Linked DNA regions of Fulvivirga ulvae. The protein of the gene in region 2 interacts with the protein of the main gene of each other region in a pairwise test. Links are inferred from orthologs where the notes say so. Each region holds a gene or a part of one and is shown on either strand. Other genes may lie near its edges.

What was found.
Region 1: the proteins of menB (region 2) and rfaD interact in binary tests that used the Escherichia coli proteins (3 or more experiments, as listed by UniProt). The link is inferred for Fulvivirga ulvae from one-to-one orthologs.

What each region holds. Positions count from the first base shown.
Region 1 is NZ_CP089981.1:425,833-435,222, reverse strand. The notes cover bases 4,358-7,137. They hold rfaD (ADP-glyceromanno-heptose 6-epimerase), read right to left. Parts: upstream 6,333-7,137; coding sequence 5,382-6,332; downstream 4,358-5,381. Other genes in these bases: lpxB (lipid-A-disaccharide synthase), read left to right, coding at 6,866-7,137; LVD17_RS01865 (6-pyruvoyl trahydropterin synthase family protein), read left to right, coding at 6,440-6,856; LVD17_RS28445 (hypothetical protein), read left to right, coding at 5,176-5,301; LVD17_RS01875 (ATP-binding protein), read left to right, coding at 4,358-5,005. Outside these bases: LVD17_RS01885 (hypothetical protein), read right to left, coding at 1-275; LVD17_RS01880 (PKD domain-containing protein), read right to left, coding at 371-2,326; more of LVD17_RS01875, read left to right, coding at 2,891-4,357; more of lpxB, read left to right, coding at 7,138-8,002; LVD17_RS01855 (valine--tRNA ligase), read right to left, coding at 8,068-9,390. UniProt on the Escherichia coli protein: Catalyzes the interconversion between ADP-D-glycero-beta-D-manno-heptose and ADP-L-glycero-beta-D-manno-heptose via an epimerization at carbon 6 of the heptose.
Region 2 is NZ_CP089981.1:4,624,839-4,634,273, forward strand. Bases 2,075-4,899 are described here. They hold menB (1,4-dihydroxy-2-naphthoyl-CoA synthase), read right to left. Parts: upstream 3,987-4,899; coding sequence 3,162-3,986; downstream 2,075-3,161. Other genes in these bases: LVD17_RS19690 (zinc-dependent metalloprotease), read right to left, coding at 2,075-3,094; menD (2-succinyl-5-enolpyruvyl-6-hydroxy-3-cyclohexene-1-carboxylic-acid synthase), read right to left, coding at 4,006-4,899. Also shown: LVD17_RS19680 (AMP-binding protein), read right to left, coding at 1-258; LVD17_RS19685 (hypothetical protein), read right to left, coding at 262-624; more of LVD17_RS19690, read right to left, coding at 629-2,074; more of menD, read right to left, coding at 4,900-5,721; LVD17_RS19705 (isochorismate synthase), read right to left, coding at 5,723-6,907; LVD17_RS19710 (hotdog fold thioesterase), read right to left, coding at 6,913-7,335; LVD17_RS19720 (tetratricopeptide repeat protein), read right to left, coding at 8,000-9,435. UniProt on the Escherichia coli protein: Converts o-succinylbenzoyl-CoA (OSB-CoA) to 1,4-dihydroxy-2-naphthoyl-CoA (DHNA-CoA).

The DNA.
Region 1 (9,390 bases), 4.2 Mb from region 2 along the record:
TGAACCCTTTTCATGATATAGCCATCATGCCTTACGTTTACTTCAACAAAGATATCACCTCTTTGAAGGACAACATCAAAAAATAATCCACCCCCTCTTCTTATTTGTGTAGCGTGAACTACATCATACCCGTAATAATCATGGCTGATTACTCTGGTTACATGTACAGGTACATCCCAACTATGGGTAACTCCGAATGATGCTGTAAAATGTTGTGCCTCGCCCTTCAATGAAACCACAACAATTAATGTTAAAATTAGTAATATCTTTTTCATGGCACTTAAAAATTTGGTTATGTAAGTGGAATATCAAGGATAGTGCCAATTCTTATTTTTAATATTAACTTACTGATTTTTAGTTGTTTATGATTCTATTTCGGGGCGATGATTAATTTTTGTGTTTGGAGCAAGCCGTTAGTATTTGATTGAAGGTAATAAATACCCGGAGGAATACCGTTGGTGTCAAGAACAGTTCTGTGTCTATCAGCTTTGGATACAGAATACTTCCTGACAGCCAGTCCTGAACTATTTATCAGCACCAGGTCCATATTGGATTCGCCGATTCTGTTCTCATAGATAAATGAATTGTTTACAACCGGGTTGGGATATATTTTGCTGTTACAATCATTATTCACGCGGTTTAAGTTAATGATTTTGGATAAATCCTGTTTTCCGTCAAAGTCAATACTTCGAAGCTGATAATAGAGTTTTCCGCAAGGTGCGCCTTCAACGGAGTATGTATAATAGTTGATCTCCTGCTGATCTTTTACCGGGGGTACCTCTGCTATCTTGTGCATTGATTTTGCATGTCCGATTCCCTGATAAATTTCAAAGTGGCTATTATTAACCTCTTCAGATGTAATCCAACTTAGAATCACTTTGTCGTTAGCTATAGAAGCTGAAAAATCCAGAAGGTTTATGGGTAGAGGGCCGTTGGAGTAGGTTAAAGTTACTTCGTAAGAGATACCCTGATCCAGTTCATTCCGATCTCCATATGCAGTAGCAGTTATTGTGTGTTGACCTGGAGTGGGTACGTACGACTTGTGATTGTTATTACCTATAGAATAGTTAGTATTTATATTGTTGTCATTCAGCGAGGTGAAATTATGATTATTATTGAGGCTGAAGCGGACGCTTGCTCTTGAGTTTAGGTTATTGGTTGTTGCTATTATGTCCAGCAGCGTGGCATCATAGCTATCTAGGTTTACTACCTGGTTATTGGTTATTGGCCCTAAGTCGGTATCGCCATGATACAACCTTAATCCGGTGATTTGAGGAGTTGAGCCTGAACTACTCAAGACATTTACTTCCATCTGGTCACTATTCATGTTACCTTCATTATCAGTAACTGTCAGGGTAACGATATAATTGCCAGGAGTACTGAGGTTAACCGTTAAGTTAGGCTGCCCGCTGAGTGTGGTTTGGGCAGGGCCATCAACATCCCAATCATAATTAACAATTGTTCCGTTTGGGTCATAGGTAAAGCTTTTGATGCTGAAAGAATGAGGTGGGTTTACGAAGGATTTATCCGGTCCCAGATTCACTAAGGGAGTATAATCGGTTGATATATTCCTTTTTAGACCTAATAACCATTCATAAATATTATATCCGCTGCTGAGGTCATAAACCTGATCCCATCCATTATGACCTTTTGATGTTAACAAAGTAATGTATGCGGGGATATATGGTTCATCATCACAACTGTTCAACTCATCAACTAAGGTTTGAGAACCTTTGCGATCGGTTCCTCCTGTAGGCGGAATAGTGCCATCTACTTCGCCATGGAAAGCCCACACAGCCACTTCGTCAAGTGTGCAAATATTTTCAATCGGAGCATTGCCACTGAATGGGACAATACCGGCCATTCTATCAGGGTGTGCCAGTACGTAATCCCAAAGACCTTTGGCTCCAAGGCTGATACCACTGCCGAATATTCGACTTTCGTCTATATTATAATTGCTTATGATATGATCAATGACATTATTGACCATATCAGTATTCCATTCATAATCATTATTTGCCAAATTACTGCATCCTCCTGCCTTTTTAACATGCGGTGCAACTATAATCATGGGAATGTTATTGAAAAAATTGTTATTCTTTATAGCCCCCGGGAGCCCCTTGCCCACGGAGCATGATATATCTGGCCCGATTGCCTGGGCACCATGAAGATAAACTAGCAGTGGATATGCCTCAGAACCGTTATAGCCGGGAGGGGTAAAAATGAGATATTCTACCGTATCGGCAGATTCAACATCCATATTTAAGGCAAAGGATGAAGAATATGCCAGTGTAAAACAGATGGTTAGTTTAATAAATAGCTGCATAATCGTAGTTGGTTTATTTATAACAGATTGATTATGCCAATGTTTAGGTAAGTTTTGGTTATTTTGGCTGAATAAGTTTACCTGTCACAAGGGTTAGTAAATATAAATAATTTTATATTAAAAATTCATATTCTAAATCTTAACTTTCATTCAACTAGTCGATTTATAAATTTGCACTTTAAATATTCTTAGCTTAATTTTTTGCAATGTTTAGGAAATAACTTACATGGCAGAACTTTCGTTCCATATTTTTTAGAAATCTATGGTGCTTATTTATAACAGATTGTGGTTATCGTATTTGTCCTTTAAATGTGTTTTTACTGGTATTTTGACAATAAAAGGAAGTTATTGGTGATGATTGAAACATAGGCAAATAGAGTTTGACTCATATTCTCTTTTAGCTCTTTAGAGTATTTGTATTGTAATATTTTTAATAAAAAATGAATAAAATCTAATGACTTTAGGTTTTTAGGGTATTTAGTTGAATAAATATTGAGAACTGAGCATAACCTTTTTTATATTTAATATAGTGCTAAACATTGTGTAGAGTTGGTTTTTTGTTAGATGAAGAGACTTATCATTATTATCGCCCTTTCTTTGTCAACCATTCCCGGCGTGATTGGTCAGAATATTTCGCAAATAGATAGCCTTTATTCTGTATTGAAAAAAGTTAAGGGTGTTGATCAAATTGACATTTATAATGCTCTTGCCTGGGAGTATAGAAAATCTCATCCCGATAGTACTCTTTACTTTAGCGGCAAGGCCATTGATTTAACCAGGACTTTAAAAATTGAGGGAAGAATAGCCCAATCTCTTAATTATATGGGTGTGGCATATCATTATAAGGGAGATCAGGTAAAATCTTTTGATTACTACAATATGGCTATGGAGGCAGCCATCAAGCACAATGATTCATCTCAATATGCACATTCACTCAATAGCCTGGGGCGCTTATTTGCCGCGCAGGGAGACTTTGTTAAATCCTACGACTATTATTTCACCGCGCTCGAAATTTTTGAAAAACTTAACGACAAAGAAGGGCTGAGTTACTGTTATAAAAGTTTGTCAGAGCTTTACCAGACACAGAATAATTATAAAAAGGCTCTGGAAATGTCTCAGCGGGCCCTTGATATCAGACTGGCTACTGATAATATTCCGGGGCAGGTTTCTATGCTGCTGGAGATGGCCCAAATTCAGGAGCACAACAGGAACTATGAAAAGGTTTTTGATTATTACCTTCAGGCAAAAGTAAAAGCAGAGTCTATAGATGATGTCATCAACATTGCAAATATCAATATAGGCATATCTAACTTATATTATATTCAGGATAAATTTCCAGAAGCATTGATTTTTGCTCAGAAAGCTTCGAATATGGCTGGTAATACAGGTAATCTTAATCTGCTTAGCAGAATAGATACCCAATTGGGTAAGATATATTTTGTGGAAAAGGATTTTGATAAAGCCAGGTATTATTTCAACAAGGTGTTGAATACGGCCTCGCGCTCCAGAGAACTGATGCTTCAGGAGGACGCCTACTTTTACCTTGCAGAGATTTGCGAGGTAAAGGGTAATATTAATTGTGCATATGAAAATTTTCAACGCTTTGCAGAGGTAAGGCAGGCACTGAATAATGCAGAGATGGCCCGCGCCATTGAACGTTCCGAAGCAAGGCTTGAGATTGAGAAAAAGGATAAGGAAAATGAGTTGCTGCTGGCTAACCAGGCTCGTGATCAGGCAGTAATAGACAGACAACGAACTTATAATACGGCTCTTGCCATAATCGTAGGAGCCGTATTGATATTAGTTGTTAATCTCTGGTTTACGAGCAGGAGGAGGCGGAAAGCAAATGAAAAACTACAACAGAAAAATGCTTACATCGCTAAACAGCAGGAAGAGATCAGTGAGCAAAATGATATGATCAACGCTCAAAATAAAGTTTTGCACAAGCATAATGTGGATTTGGCGGAGCTCAATAATGAAAAGGATACTTTAATGAATATTGTTGCTCATGATCTTAAGTCCCCTTTTAACAGAATTAAAGGTATTGGGGAGCTTTTGCTGCTCTCTGGCCTTGCCGAAGAACAGCGAAACTATGTATCCCTGTTAAAGAGTATTTCGCAGAGCGGTATTGACCTGATCCGTGATTTACTTGATGTGAATGCTTTTGAGTATGACAAGCGTAAACCGGAGATATCAAAGGTTGACATCTACAGCTTACTGCTAGATAAAGTAAAGGGCTTTTATGCAGATGCCAAATCAAAGCAAATTGAGTTGCGGCTTGAGGGAGGTGAGTCCCATATATTCATTAATTCGGATAAGGTTTATTTGTCGAGAATTCTTGATAACCTAATATCCAATGCTATAAAATTCTCAGACCCGGGTAATCCGGTTATTCTGAAAGTAGGCAGAACAGAGAGTTATACATTTATTTCCGTAAAGGATTTTGGACAGGGATTTACGGAAGAGGATATACAAAATATTTACAAAAAATTTACAAAACTTAGTGCCCAACCAACCGCCGGAGAGAGCTCTAATGGGCTTGGGCTTGCCATCGTAAAAACTTTGGTAGGTAGGTTAGAGGCAGAGATAGAATTGGAGACGGAAATGGACAAGGGAAGTGAGTTTGTAATTAAATTTCCTTTGAAAGTTACAGTTACTTCTGAAAAAATCACTTCATAATTTTTAGCAGTTAAACCTAAGTTTTCTGACGTCAAAGTATTGAAAATTTTAAATGCTACTTTTATGAAAAAGATGATTTTCTTCTCAGCTATACTTTTTATGTTTCACTTTGGCATGTATGGCTCAAACCAATACCGGAAAAGGTTGATGCCAGACAGTCTGTTCAACATGTGAGAATAGCGGAGGATAAAGCTTCCGGAGAGCTAACAAAGAAAGAAACCAGGCGCTTAGAGCAGCTCCATATTAGAAAGGCAGAGCGTAAAGCAAAAGCAGATGGCGAAGTAACACCTAAGTAAAAATTGAGGTTCAATAAAACGCAAATTCGAGCCAATCGTCATATACGGCAGAAAAACGATGCTCAGGACAGAGATAATAACTATTGAGATTGTGTACATATATACTCCTCAACCCCCTCTTCCAAATCATGAAATTTCTTTGAATATCCAATCCCTCTCAACTTATCCATATTGGCTTCAGTAAAATACTGGTATTTGTCCCTTATATCTTCTGGGGTATCAATGAAGCTGATGTTTTCCTCTTTACCCATGGCTTTGAATACAGCCTTTGTCAAGTCAAGAAACGTTCTGGCTTTACCGCTTCCCAGGTTATAAATGCCTGAATCTTTTCTGTGATGCATAAGCCAGTAGCACACATCAACAACATCCTTCACATATACAAAGTCACGCATCTGCTCTCCATCTTTGTATTGAGCATTGTGAGAACGGAATAACTTCATTGCACCTGTATCCTTTATTTGGTTATAAGCATGCCAAACAACAGACGCCATTCGTCCTTTATGGTATTCATTTGGACCATACACATTGAAGAACTTTAACCCTGCCCAGTAAAATGGTTTTTCTGACTGTTTCAGAGCCCATGTATCAAAATCTTGCTTCGATTGACCGTAAGGATTAAGAGGTTTGAGGCTTGGGATATGTTTTTCATCGTCATTATAGCCATGCTCGCCTAAGCCATAGGTAGCGGCAGAGGAGGCATAAACAATTGGGATTTGGTATTTTACGCACCTTAACCAGAGGTCCTTTGTGTATTGAGTGTTTAGCCTGTTTAGAAGTTCTTCATCAAATAAGGTAGTATCTGTTTTGGCCCCAATGTGAAAAATAAACTCTACTTCTTCGTAATTAACTTCAAGCCACTGGAGGAATACATCCCGATCTACTTTCTCAAGTATTTTTAGGCCCTCGATATTCTTGTTTTTAATCGGGTTGTCAAACTTGTCAACAGCAATAACATTGTTGAAATTTTCAGAATTTAGTTTTTCAATAAGCTGGCTTCCTATAAACCCGACGGCTCCGGTTACTACTATCATATATGTGAATTTTGAGCAAATTAACCCAATGATTTCTTTAAAACGAAGTAGTACCCTCAAAATCTGTTCTCTTTCGTATATTTGCAAAAGATTTTAATGAGCTGAAAATGGTTTTTTTAAGTAGACAGGAACATTTTAATGCAGCACACAAGCTGTATAACCCCAACTGGTCTGAGGAGAAGAATATTGAGGTGTTTGGCCCATGTGCGAATGCAAACTGGCACGGACATAACTTTGAAATGATTGTCACTGTAAAAGGTGATCCCGACCCAGATACAGGATTTGTTGTCGATCTTAAAAAGCTAAGTATATTGATTCGTAAAGAGATAGTAGATAAGGTTGACCATAAAAACCTCAACCTTGACGTTGATTTTATGCAGGGAAAAATGGCCAGCACTGAAAACCTTGTCATAGAGTTTTGGAGGATACTAAGTGAAAAGCTTCCTAAGATCACTTCATCGGCTCAAATGCATTGCATAAAGCTTTATGAAACACCCAGAAACTATGTTGAATACTATGGTTAAACTGGGCTGATGAAATACTTTGTAATTGCAGGTGAGCGGTCGGGCGATTTGCACGCAGGAAATCTAATTAAGGCCCTTAAAGCATATGATACTGAAGCTTCTGTCAGGGGATTCGGTGGGGATTATATGACAGCAGCAGGAGCCGAGATACTGGTGCATTATCGTGAGCTGGCCTTCATGGGTTTTTTAGAGGTGGTGAAGAACCTCAAAACTATAAAAGGACTGCTAAAGCGCTGCAAAGAAGAAATTGATCAGTTCAAGCCGGATGTCATCATTCTAATAGATTATGCAGGGTTTAATCTGAAAATAGCAAAGTACGCAAAGGAAAAGGGAATTGCGGTATACTACTATATTTCTCCTAAGGTTTGGGCATGGAATCAAAAACGAGCTTTGAAGATCAAAAGAAGAGTGGATCACATGTTTGTTATAATGCCCTTTGAAGAGGAGTTTTATAGGAAATATGATTGGAAAGTTGATTATGTAGGTAATCCCGTACTTGATGCGGTTAATGATTATCGGCCAGATATAAAACGTACCAGGCTTGAGGGAGATTACGTAGCTATTTTGCCGGGTAGTCGTCAACAGGAACTACTTAATGTTTTTCCCGTCATAAATCAAACGATAAGGCAATTTCCTGACCAAAAATTTGCCGTTGCAGCGGTAGATAACCTTCCGGGAGAGCTTTATGAGTCAATTAAGAGTAATCGTAATGTTGAACTGGTTTTTGGATATACTTACGATCTGTTGGCGCATGCTAAGGCTGCAATAGTAACTTCGGGAACTGCTACACTGGAAACGGCCATGTGGGAGGTGCCTCAGGTAGTTGTTTATAAGACCAGTGGTATTTCTTATAAAATAGCAAAATGGTTAATTAAGGTGCCTTATATATCCCTTGTGAACCTAATAGCCAATAAGGAAGTAATTAAAGAACTCATTCAGGATGATCTTAATCTTAAGAATCTCTCAGCTGAGTTGACGAAGATTATAAATAACAAGAACTATAGGAGTGGCATCATTGAAGAGTATCGGCTAATGAAGCAACAACTTGACATAGGCCGCGCTTCTGATAATGCTGCAAGGCTTATGGTTAAATATTTGGAAGGAGCAAAAAGAGAAACTGGAAATACTATGAAAAGAGATCTATAAATTCCTTCAAACCATTGATCCAACAAAAAAAAAAGCCCGTTTTTCATTTCACGGGCTTTCACTTTCTACATCTTCGCTAAACTCTCTTCCAATACCTTCAGCTTAGCTTCGGCATCGGCTTTTTTCTTCTTTTCCATCTCCACTACCTGGGGAGGAGCGTTGTTTACAAAGCGCTCATTCCTAAGCTTCTTGTCGACAGAAGTAAGGAAGCCACGGGTGTATTCCAGCTCCTTTTGCAGTTCTTCTCGCTCCTTGTCCAGGTCAATGCTACCTGCCAGGGGAATGAAAAATTCATCACCTTTTAAAACGAAGCTGGCTGCATTGTCTTCTTTTTGGTCAGTAGACTCTATAGCCTCAAGGTTGGCCAGTTTGAGTATTACCGGGGTAAAGGTGCTGAACTGCTCGAAGTTCTCAGACTTTATTTTAAGTGTAAGTAAGTCCTTTGGAGAGATCTGCTTTGAGTTTCTGATATTTCTGATGTTTGTGATGATCTCAAAAGCCTGCTCGGCCGAAGCCAGTATTTTTTCATCGTACTTGCCGGCTTTTGGCCATTCGGCTACGATAATGCAGTCTTTGCTATCCCTTTCCTTTAGCTCGTGCCATAGCTCTTCTGATATGAATGGCATGAACGGATGAAGCATCTTCATCAGTTTCTCAAAGAAGTTAATCGTGCTTTCCAGCGTTTTAGGGTCTATCGGCTTTTGATATTCCGGCTTTATCATTTCCAGGTACCATGAACAGAAGTCGTTCCAGATCAACTTATAAATTGACATCAGGGCATCAGAGATCCTGAATTTTGAGAAGTGGTCTTCAACTTCCATTAAAGTCTGGTCGAAACGGGCCTGGAACCAGGCAATAGGAGCCTCATTTTGGACGCCACCAAGGTTTTCATCTACTTCCCAGCTCTTTACCAGCCTGAATGCATTCCAGATCTTGTTGGCAAAGTTTCTGCCCTGCTCGCAAAGCTTCACGTCAAACGGTAGGTCGTTACCGGCAGGAGAACTAAACAGCATACCAGTTCTAACGCCATCAGCACCATACTCTTTAATAAGATCAATCGGGTCTGGTGAGTTACCTAACGATTTGGACATTTTTCTGCCCTGCTTGTCTCTTACTATACCGGTAAGATAAACATTTTTGAAAGGCTTCTCACCTTTATACTCATACCCGGCTATGATCATTCGGGCAACCCAGAAGAACAATATTTCAGGGGCTGTCACCAGGTCATTGGTAGGGTAATAGTAGTTAATGTCCGGATTATCCGGATTTTTGAACCCATCAAATACCGAAATGGGCCATAGCCATGAAGAAAACCAGGTGTCCAGTACATCTTCATCCTGAGTAAGCTGTTCTATGGTTATATTCGGGTCAAGTTCTTTGGCCTTCTC
Region 2 (9,435 bases):
GACCAGCGCGGTTTGGAAAGGTTGTAGCTGTAGCGCATTAATGGTAAACCGAGCACTTGTTTCCATTTGTTTCCTGGTGATGCTTATGGCTTTTGGGGTACCTGTGGATCCTGATGTGTGGATATTAAAGGTGCTTGTGCCGGAAAGCCATTGCCGGACAAAGTCAATGGTAGTTTTTTCAAAAGGGTTTGAAGGGTCAAACTGATCAAGTTTTTCCCAAGCTACGGTCTTGCCGTTGATTTGAAATGCTGGATCCATTTGCTAAAGTGCTTTTAAGTCATGCTCCAGCCTGTCAAAGATGAAATCTTTGACTTCTGATTTTTTGCAGGCTTCAGCTACTTTTTTTACTACTTTGATCGTTTTTTCTTTGAGTTCGGGTGTCAGTTGATCTTTATGGAGCCGGAATTCATGTAATGCTTCATTATAAGCGTGTTCCAGGCTTGGATGTACCTTTTCATCAAGTATTTCAAAACGACTTTCTGCTGCCCAGGCATCAAATCTAAGCTCTTCTTCAACAATGGCCATAAAAGCCTTCTTTTCTTCAAGACGAAGGCTGTCACCAGCTTTAGCTATAACGTAAGCAAGCTCACCTATGGCCCTGTAAATTTCTCTTTTTTCAAACATAGGCTTATTGTTTAGGGTTCAATATCAGGTCAATACGCGCTTCCACATCATCCAGATGATAAGTTGTCATTTTATCTGTAATTCCCGATCTCCTGATCCTGCTTTTCAGCTCTGCCAGCTTTGCCCGGGCCAGGGACCTGATGTCTGACTGGTCTACATTGACATCAATGCGTTCCATATACCTTCTCCAACGTTCAGGCAGGGGCTGTTGTTCTGCCGTCATTAAATATTCGAGTCGTTCGACATAAGCTTTCTGAAGTGTTCTTCTATAAACATCAATAGGTCGGTTACTCTTCAGCTCAACCCATAATCCGTTCTGAAGATCGTCCATCATGTTTATGGCTGTATAGGTGTCGGCTCCAAGAAAAGCTTCCGCCTCAATAAGTCTTTGAATGGTTTCAAAGCTTAGCAGGTCATTCAGATGTTTTACCTGAAGGTTCCGGATTCTTTCAATAGCACCGGCATGTTCTATTCTTCTTAATATGTCCGCTTTGATCAGCCATTCGGGAGTTTTGAAAGCTTCATTAAGTAAAAAGTTCATGGCCCTTTCCTGGTCTTTTTTAGGTACACTCTGATAAACAACACCAGCTTGATCATGTGTTTTGAGGGTCTCTACAACACCGCCGATATTAGCTGTAACGTGCCCGATATACCTGCTCCAGACGCCTGTCAACTCTCCATATAACTCTTCCAGCTCATCATAATTATCATTTCCTTTTGTGGTCCAGCCTATGAGGTTGGCTGCTACAATTTTTAAGTTAGATAAACCATAACTACTGGCTTTAACCGGGTCAGCACCTATGCCTTCAGTTTGAGAGGTGGGATCGAAATCGCCATAGCCACTTCCAAACAGGTATTTGGGGTCACCATCCTTTTCTTTGATCCACTGATCTAGAACAGGCTTTTCCTGAGCGGAAGAGTGAGCGTCAGGGATTACTCTGTATCCCCAGTTTATGGCATAGTGATCATACGGGCCGATCTGACGTATAAATCTGATGTCTTTATCGCCAGGCTGGGCTACATAATTATACCGGGCATAGTCCATGATGGTGGCAGCGATACCATACTTTTGAGTGAAGGCACCTGATCTCAGCGAATCTGTAGGGTATGCAGCACTTGCTTTCATATTGTGTGGCAAGCCCAGAGCATGCCCTACCTCATGAGCTATTACCATTCTCATCATTTCACCGATTTCTTCTTCCGGAGTATCCAGGGTCCGTGCTTTGGGGTTAGCAGCTCCTGTTTCTAACAGATATCTGTTTCTGTATGATCTCAGATGGTTGTGGTACCAGATGATATCACTTTCAATAATTTCACCTGAACGTGGATCTGAAACACTGGGACCCATGGCGTTTCTTGTGGTACTCGCTACGTAGCGTACTATGGAATAGCGCACATCTTCAGGGCTGAAATCTGGGTCTTCTAATGGTGAAGGCGGGTCTTTTGCAATGATGGCATTTTTGAAACCCGCTGTTTCAAAAGCTTTTTGCCAGTCTTCGATACCCATTTTGAAATATTTTCTCCACTTTAGCGGGGTCGCAGGGTCCAGGTAATAGACTATCGGCTTTACAGGTTCTACCAATTCACCACGGGAATAGGCCTCCGGATCTTTAGGCTCCAGCCTCCAACGCCTGATGAAGCTTTTGGAATCGGCTTTGAGCGCTTCTGACCCATAATCTATCTGACTGACCGTGAACCAACCTACCCGCTCATCATACAACCGTCCGGTCATAGGTGTTTTCGGTAGCAATACCATCGACTGGCTCATGATCATGCTGATTGTGCCTGTTTCGGTATACGACGGAGGCTCATCAGCTACATAGGTCATTTCATGTTTTATCTCAATATTGAAAGGGAAGCTTTTCACGCTTTCGATAAATGATCTTTCACTATCCAGCTTTTTTATTTTGTAATTTTTGCGCATTTCCGAAGAAAGCGCACTAAGGCTGGGTATGTCAGTTGTAAAAAGATCGGTGACTTCTATAACGACTGACGTTGAATCCGCTGAAAAAGCCTTGATTTTAAAGCTTTGAAGGGTAGGGGCGTAGTTATTTGATTCTACGGACTGGTAGATAGGAAGCGAGTCGCTGGCTACAGCATTGTAAGATACTGATTTTAAAAGAATACTGTTGTTCCTTTTGAGCCATCGTACTACTTGCTCGCCGGTTTTTGTGCCAGCATTGATATATCCGCCACTAAAGTTGGGTGCTATTTTCGAGATTCTGCTGACCAGCAGCATATCTCTGCCCAAAAGGGTGTCAGGTATTTCGTAGTATACCTTGTCATCATTCTGATGTATTAAAAAAAGCCCGTCGTCAGAGATTGTACTTTTCGTGACAATCTTATCGTAGGGCTTAATTTCCTTTTTTTCCTCTTTTGTGGTGTCAGAAGAGGTCTGCGCCATCTGTTTTGTGGAGTGGCAACCTGTTAACTGAGCTATAGCAAATACTGCGAATAAAATTCTTTTCATACTATGAAGCTACAAAAATTAACAGGCTACCCTGTATTAAAAATGTTCCAGTGGCAACATAGTTTTATCAAGGGAACTTAGGGAACTTCTTAAAGTCCGGGTCTCGCTTTTCGAGGAATGCATTCTTGCCTTCCTGAGCTTCTTCCATCAGGTAGAACATGAGTGTTGCGTCTCCTGCAAATTCCATAAGTCCTCTTTGTCCGTCAAGTTCGGCATTAAGTCCCCTCTTAATCATGCGTAAGGCCATAGGGCTTCTCTGCATCATGATCTTGCACCATTCTACGGTTTCATCTTCAAGGCTCTCTAAAGGCACTACTTTGTTCACCATACCCATTGTCTCAGCTTCAGCGGCAGTATATTGTTTACAGAGGAACCATATCTCTCTTGCTTTTTTCTGGCCAACGTGTCTTGCGAGGTATGATGACCCAAAACCAGCATCAAAGCTACCTACTTTCGGTCCCGTTTGTCCAAATCTTGCATTTTCAGATGCAATGGTTAAGTCGCAAACCACATGCAACACATGGCCTCCGCCAATGGCATACCCGTTAACCATAGCAATAACAGGCTTAGGCAGCTCACGGATGCGTTTGTGAAGATCCAGCACATTGAGCCTGGGTACACCGTCTTCACCGATATAGCCACCGCTGCCTTTTACGTTTTGGTCACCGCCCGAGCAAAATGCTTTGTCGCCTTCTCCCGTAAGAATTACCACGTTTATATCCTGTCTTTCACGACAGATGTCCATGGCTGCAAGCATTTCCATATTTGTTTCGGGGCGAAATGCGTTATAAACTTCTGGTCTGTTGATGGTGATCTTTGCAATACCTTCAAAGAACTCGAATTTTATGTCGTTAAATGATTTAATGGTTTCCCATTTTCTCTTTTCTGCCATAGTATTAAGTTTATTTTATCTATTTAATGTCTCTAAATGTGTTTTTAAAAGTTTTAAGAGTTGCAGTATTCTCTTGACTCAATGTTTCAAGTTCGAGTATCTTAGGCCTGTCACTATCTTCAAAGAACTCTTTCAGGTAATTGGTTAGTTTACTTCTCTTGTTACAGTGGAGGTATTCAAAACCAAATTCCTCAGCTGTTAATTTAGCGGTTAACTTTTGCCTGGTTTCAAAATATTCTTCAAGCTCAGGCAGCTTATCGGGACCGTTGATTATTCTGAAGATCCCTCCGGCATGATTATTTACCAGAACGATCCTTAAGTTTTTCATTTCATAGTTGTGCCAGAAGGCATTTCTGTCATAGAAGAATGCCAGGTCACCGGTAATGAGGGTGTTAATTCGTTCCGAAGTAAAACAATGACCGACTGTAGTACTGTTACTTCCATCTATGCCACTGGTGCCCCTGTTGGCAAATACTTCTACCGATGGGTTTTCAAGTCCGCAAAAATTAGCATATCTGACGGCCATGCTATTGGCCAGATGTAAATTGGAGTTATCAGGCAGGTTATGCATAACTTCCCTGATAAATTCAAACTCTCCAAAAGGTTCATGCGGAAAAAAGGTTTGTAGCAAGCGAGAAGATTTCCTTTCTTCAATTTGCCAGATGTGGTAGTAATTCTCCTGCTTCTGGTTGTCGAATGTCGAAGGGAGTTCTATTTCCGCTACTTTCTTGAAAAAGGTCTCAGGCTCGATCCTTATGATTCTGCTGAGTGATTTGAAAGTGTCGGCTACATACCCGCCAATCTGGATGTGCCAGTGCTCCTGGGGCTGATATTTTCTCAATAGCAGCTTCACATTTTTTGAAATAGTAGAGTTGCCGAATGTTACCAGAAGTTCTGGTTGCAGGCTTTCATGAAGGCCGTTTTTATCCTGCCCCAAAAACAGGTCGGCGTGTCTGATCAGGTCTTCCACTGGGTGGAGATTTGAAATAATGTCTCCGACTACCGGAATTTTCTGGTCTTTAATGATCTTGCTAAGAGGCGCAGAGAGTCGGTTGTCTATGTTATTTTGACCGCCGGCAATGAGAATACGATTAAATTTTTTCCATTTTTCAGTTAAGGTTTCCCACTCCCGGCTGCTCAGGTCTTTAGTAGCCCTGGTTTCTGAAATGGTTTTCATGGCTTCATCAAACGTAATCTCAGAGCTATCTTTTGGGTAGAAGGGTTCCCTCAGGGGTACATTGATATGCACAGGTCCGGCAGGAAATTCTTCGGCAGTATTTATGGCTTCGGAAATCAGGCGCTGGGCATGCCATTGGGCATCGGGATGATCAAGGTCTACGGGGAGGTTATAGCTTTTTTTTATATGCCTGCCATAGAGTTCCGTCTGTCTGATCGTTTGTCCGTCAAGCTGGTCTATCCATTCAGGTGGCCGATCCGCGGTAATCACCAGCAAGGGTATCTTCTGGAAAAAAGCTTCTGCCACGGCCGGCGCGTAGTTGTATGCGGCTGATCCTGATGTGCATACCAGTACTGTTGGCTTTTTTAGCTGTTGTGCTATACCCATCCCAATGAATGCGGCAGATCTTTCGTCTGTAATCGTACGGCAATTTATCTTAGGGTGCCTTACAAATGCAAGCGTAATGGGGGCGCATCGGGAACCTGGCGAAAGTATGGCCTGACTGATGCCATATCTGCTGCAGGTTTCGGCGATATTGTAGATCGGCTGGAGGTTCAAATTATTTAATGATGTTTAGTAAAGTGTTCATTTTAATTTCTGTCTCCATCCATTCTTTTTCGGGCTGAGAGTCTTCTGTCACCCCGGCACCTGCAAAAACTGTGGCCTTGTTTTCTTCGATATGCATGCATCTCAGGTTTACATAAAGGTGTGTGCTGTTGTTTAAATTAGCCGGGCCGAGGTATCCGGCAAAGTATTGCCTGTCATAGTGCTCATGTTTGATCAGAAACTCTCTGGCAGGTTCGAGGGGCATGCCGCAAATAGCGGAGGTAGGGTGCAGCAGTTTCAGCATGATTTCCCCAAGATCAGGAAAATTTGTTGCCAGCATATCAACCTTAAACTCAGTTTTTAGATGCAGCAGGTTTCCTGCAACTACCGTTTTTGGACCCAGTTCTTCGAATTCCCTCAATCGGATCTTCTTAAAGCAGTTAATGATGTACCGGCTTACCAGTGCCTGTTCTTCAATTTCTTTCTGAGTCCAGGCCACATTAGACAGTGATGTGCCCTCCTCAAACTTTTGAGTGCCAGCCAGTGCCACGCTTTTAAATGTATTGTCTTTAACACTGATCAGTAATTCGGGTGTGGCACCCATCCAAACACCTGCCTGAGGCACAAATACAAGCGAAATAAATGCTGAAGGGTAAGCTTTGGCCAATCTCAGGAAGTTATCGCCAACATTAAGGGGTTGGTTGAAAGTAATTTCTTTTTTTCTTGAGGGCACTACTTTTTGAAATTGCCCGCCCTGTATGGCCTTTACCGAGGTGCTTACCAGTTGGGTGAACTTTTGCTTATCACCAATGGTGTCGGCTATTCGGATATCTGATGGTATGGTAGTCTGTACTTTTTCCTTTTCCAGGAAGGTTAGGAATTTTTCAGTTTTAGTGCTTACGTTATAATCCGGCCTTGCTGTTATCTGGTGAGTGCCCATGTTAATGTGCAAGTCAGCTTTAACCAGATAAGTATTACTTGATGTATCAAACGGGGCGAATACGAATCCTGGTGATTTTATATCCAGAGGTTCGGGCGTATGTTGTAATTCAGTTGAAAAATCAACGATCAATTGAATGCTGTCCTCCCCCGGAATTCTCCAAACTGCTACTGCTCCACCTTCCTGTTTTCCAAAAGCCACGGCATTGTTAATGACTTGCTCTATGGGTTGGATTCTGATTTCTTCTGAGATTGTCAAATTTCTTATTTTTTTTGTTCCAGAACGGCCATTGTTATTCTGCTAACACAAACCAGTTCATCCTGTTCGTTGGTTATTCTGATTTCCCAGACCTGGGTAGATTTACCAACGTGTATGGGAGTTGTTTTTCCATAAACATAACCTGATCTGACCCCTTTCAGATGATTAGCGTTAATTTCCAGCCCAACGCAAAAATATTTTGTAGTATCAATGGAGCAGTGTGCTGCTACGCTCCCAAGCGTTTCTGCGAGCGTAACACTGGCGCCACCATGTAAAAGGCCATAGGGCTGATGGTGCCTGTTATCTACGGGCATTTTTGCTATGATAAAGTCGGGGCCGATCCCTGTAAACTCAATACCAAGATGCTCCATCATGGTATTCTTGTTCATTTTATTGATATCGTCAAGGGTTAACTCCGGATTAATCATGCGAATTGGTAAAAAAGGTTATTTTTGCAGGCCAAAAATACAGACAAAATTGAAAAGCAAAAAAATATATTTGATACGGCACGGACAGACTGACTATAACCTGAAAAAAATAGTTCAGGGTAGCGGGATTGATGCGCCGTTAAATGAAACCGGTAAGAAGCAGGCTGAAAGGTTTTACCAGTCTTTTCAGGGGATACCGTTTGATAAGGTTTATACTTCAACACTTCAAAGAAGTATCCAGTCAGTGGAGAAATTCATTGAAAAAGGCATTCCTCATCAGGCACTTAGTGGTCTGAATGAAATTAACTGGGGTACCAGAGAAGGTATTGAGATCACACCTGAAGAGGATGCATACTACCATGACGTTATCTATCAGTGGCAGAGTGGTAATATTACACTGCGAATAGAAGGGGGGGGAGAGCCCACAGGATGTCTATGACAGACAAAAAGAAGCGCTTAACATAATACTATCTCAGGAAGAGGAGGAGCATGTACTGATCTGTATGCATGGCCGGGCCATGCGTGTGTTGCTTTGTCAGATGTTAAATTATCCCCTCCATTGCATGGACCTGTTTTCGCACTCTAATTTGTGCATGTACAAGCTGGCTTATACCGGTGAGATGTTTCTCATAGAGAGCTTTAATGATATCAGGCATTTAAACGGCTACTGTTCATAATTAGCCAATGCCGCTTTGGCTTTGTTGTCCAGACTTGTCTTATATTCGTGATGTTTATAGCCCAATACCTCATTGAAGTAGTATTTGGCAAGTGGAGTGTCGCCCAACTGATGGTATATGTATCCAAGTTGCAGACAAGAATTAGGTGCATAATACCAGTTTTCTCCTGAGGTTTCATTGATAGTGGATGTATAAAGCTTGATGGCATCCTCGATGTCTCCGGTTTTATGAAGTAACCGGGCTTTTCGATAAGTAAATTCTATTTTATCTTTTCTGGAGAAAAAAGTGTGATCTTTGGCTGCTAATAATTTAGCCTCACTATAAAAACCCCCATCAGTTAATAGTCTTATTTTCATGATTGTTTTGTTAGGAAACTGAGGCTGGCTCAGGCTCCTTTCTGCATGCTTATCTGCTTCAACCTTTGTCTGCCCTGTTTGCTGAGCCTTGAGGTGAGCTAGGGTTGCTTTATTGGTGTTGTCACTTAACCAATAGGCTAAGAATAATTTGTATTGAGCATCTTTGGCAAAATTCCTCCCTTTAGTGTGTTTTATAAACTCGAGATAATACGTTTCTGCTAGTTCATATTCACCTTTTTGAAGGTATATTTCTCCGGCGAGGTAGTTCAGAAAGTTAAACTCCAGGTATCCTTCTTTGAGTTTTTTAAGATGGTGAAAGGTATTCAATGCTTTTTGACCTTGTCCGTTCTTTATCAGTAGTGACATGTAAAGGTAGCCGAAAAGTAAGTTGTTCTGATTGTTGCTATAAATGTTAGAGAAGTTTTTAACCGCCTTATCACCCTGATTTAGCAGGTATGCTTGCAACAAGAAACTGATTGCCTGGGCTTCCACACTAAAGAAATGATCGGAATTTGAAATTTTCTCAATTTCGGTAAGTCCTTGTTTAACGGTTCCCTGCATACCCATCAGGCCAATTAACCACTGGTGACGCTCGGGCACTGACCCTATCATAACATGAAGCAAGCCCAGAGACTTGTAATTGGGGAGAAAATCGGGATGCTTATCCGTGTTGGTGTCTATCAGCTTGTAGGCCCTGCGAAAATCCCATGCAGCGGTCCATTCGTATCCCATTTTAAGGTTAACAAATGCGCGTTGAAGGTATAGCTCTGCAAGGTAGAAGTTTTTAAAGCCGCTATCGGATTGTAAGGATTCAATCAGGTCCAGCCGGTCATCAAATGAGTCCTCATAATTTTCAAAAAGTGAGTGATCCTCTGTGATGATCAGGCGTATGGATTCGCTAAGGTTTTTAAGATATGCCGAAGCAGGTCGCTTATCGTTTAACAATGGTGTAGCCTTATCTAATTTCAGGGAAATGATATAATTATAGGCCTGCTTTTCCTCTTTGTTAAATTCCCAATCCGTACCGTTGGCCAAAAGAGTGCCCGGAAGTATAAAGCATAAAAAAA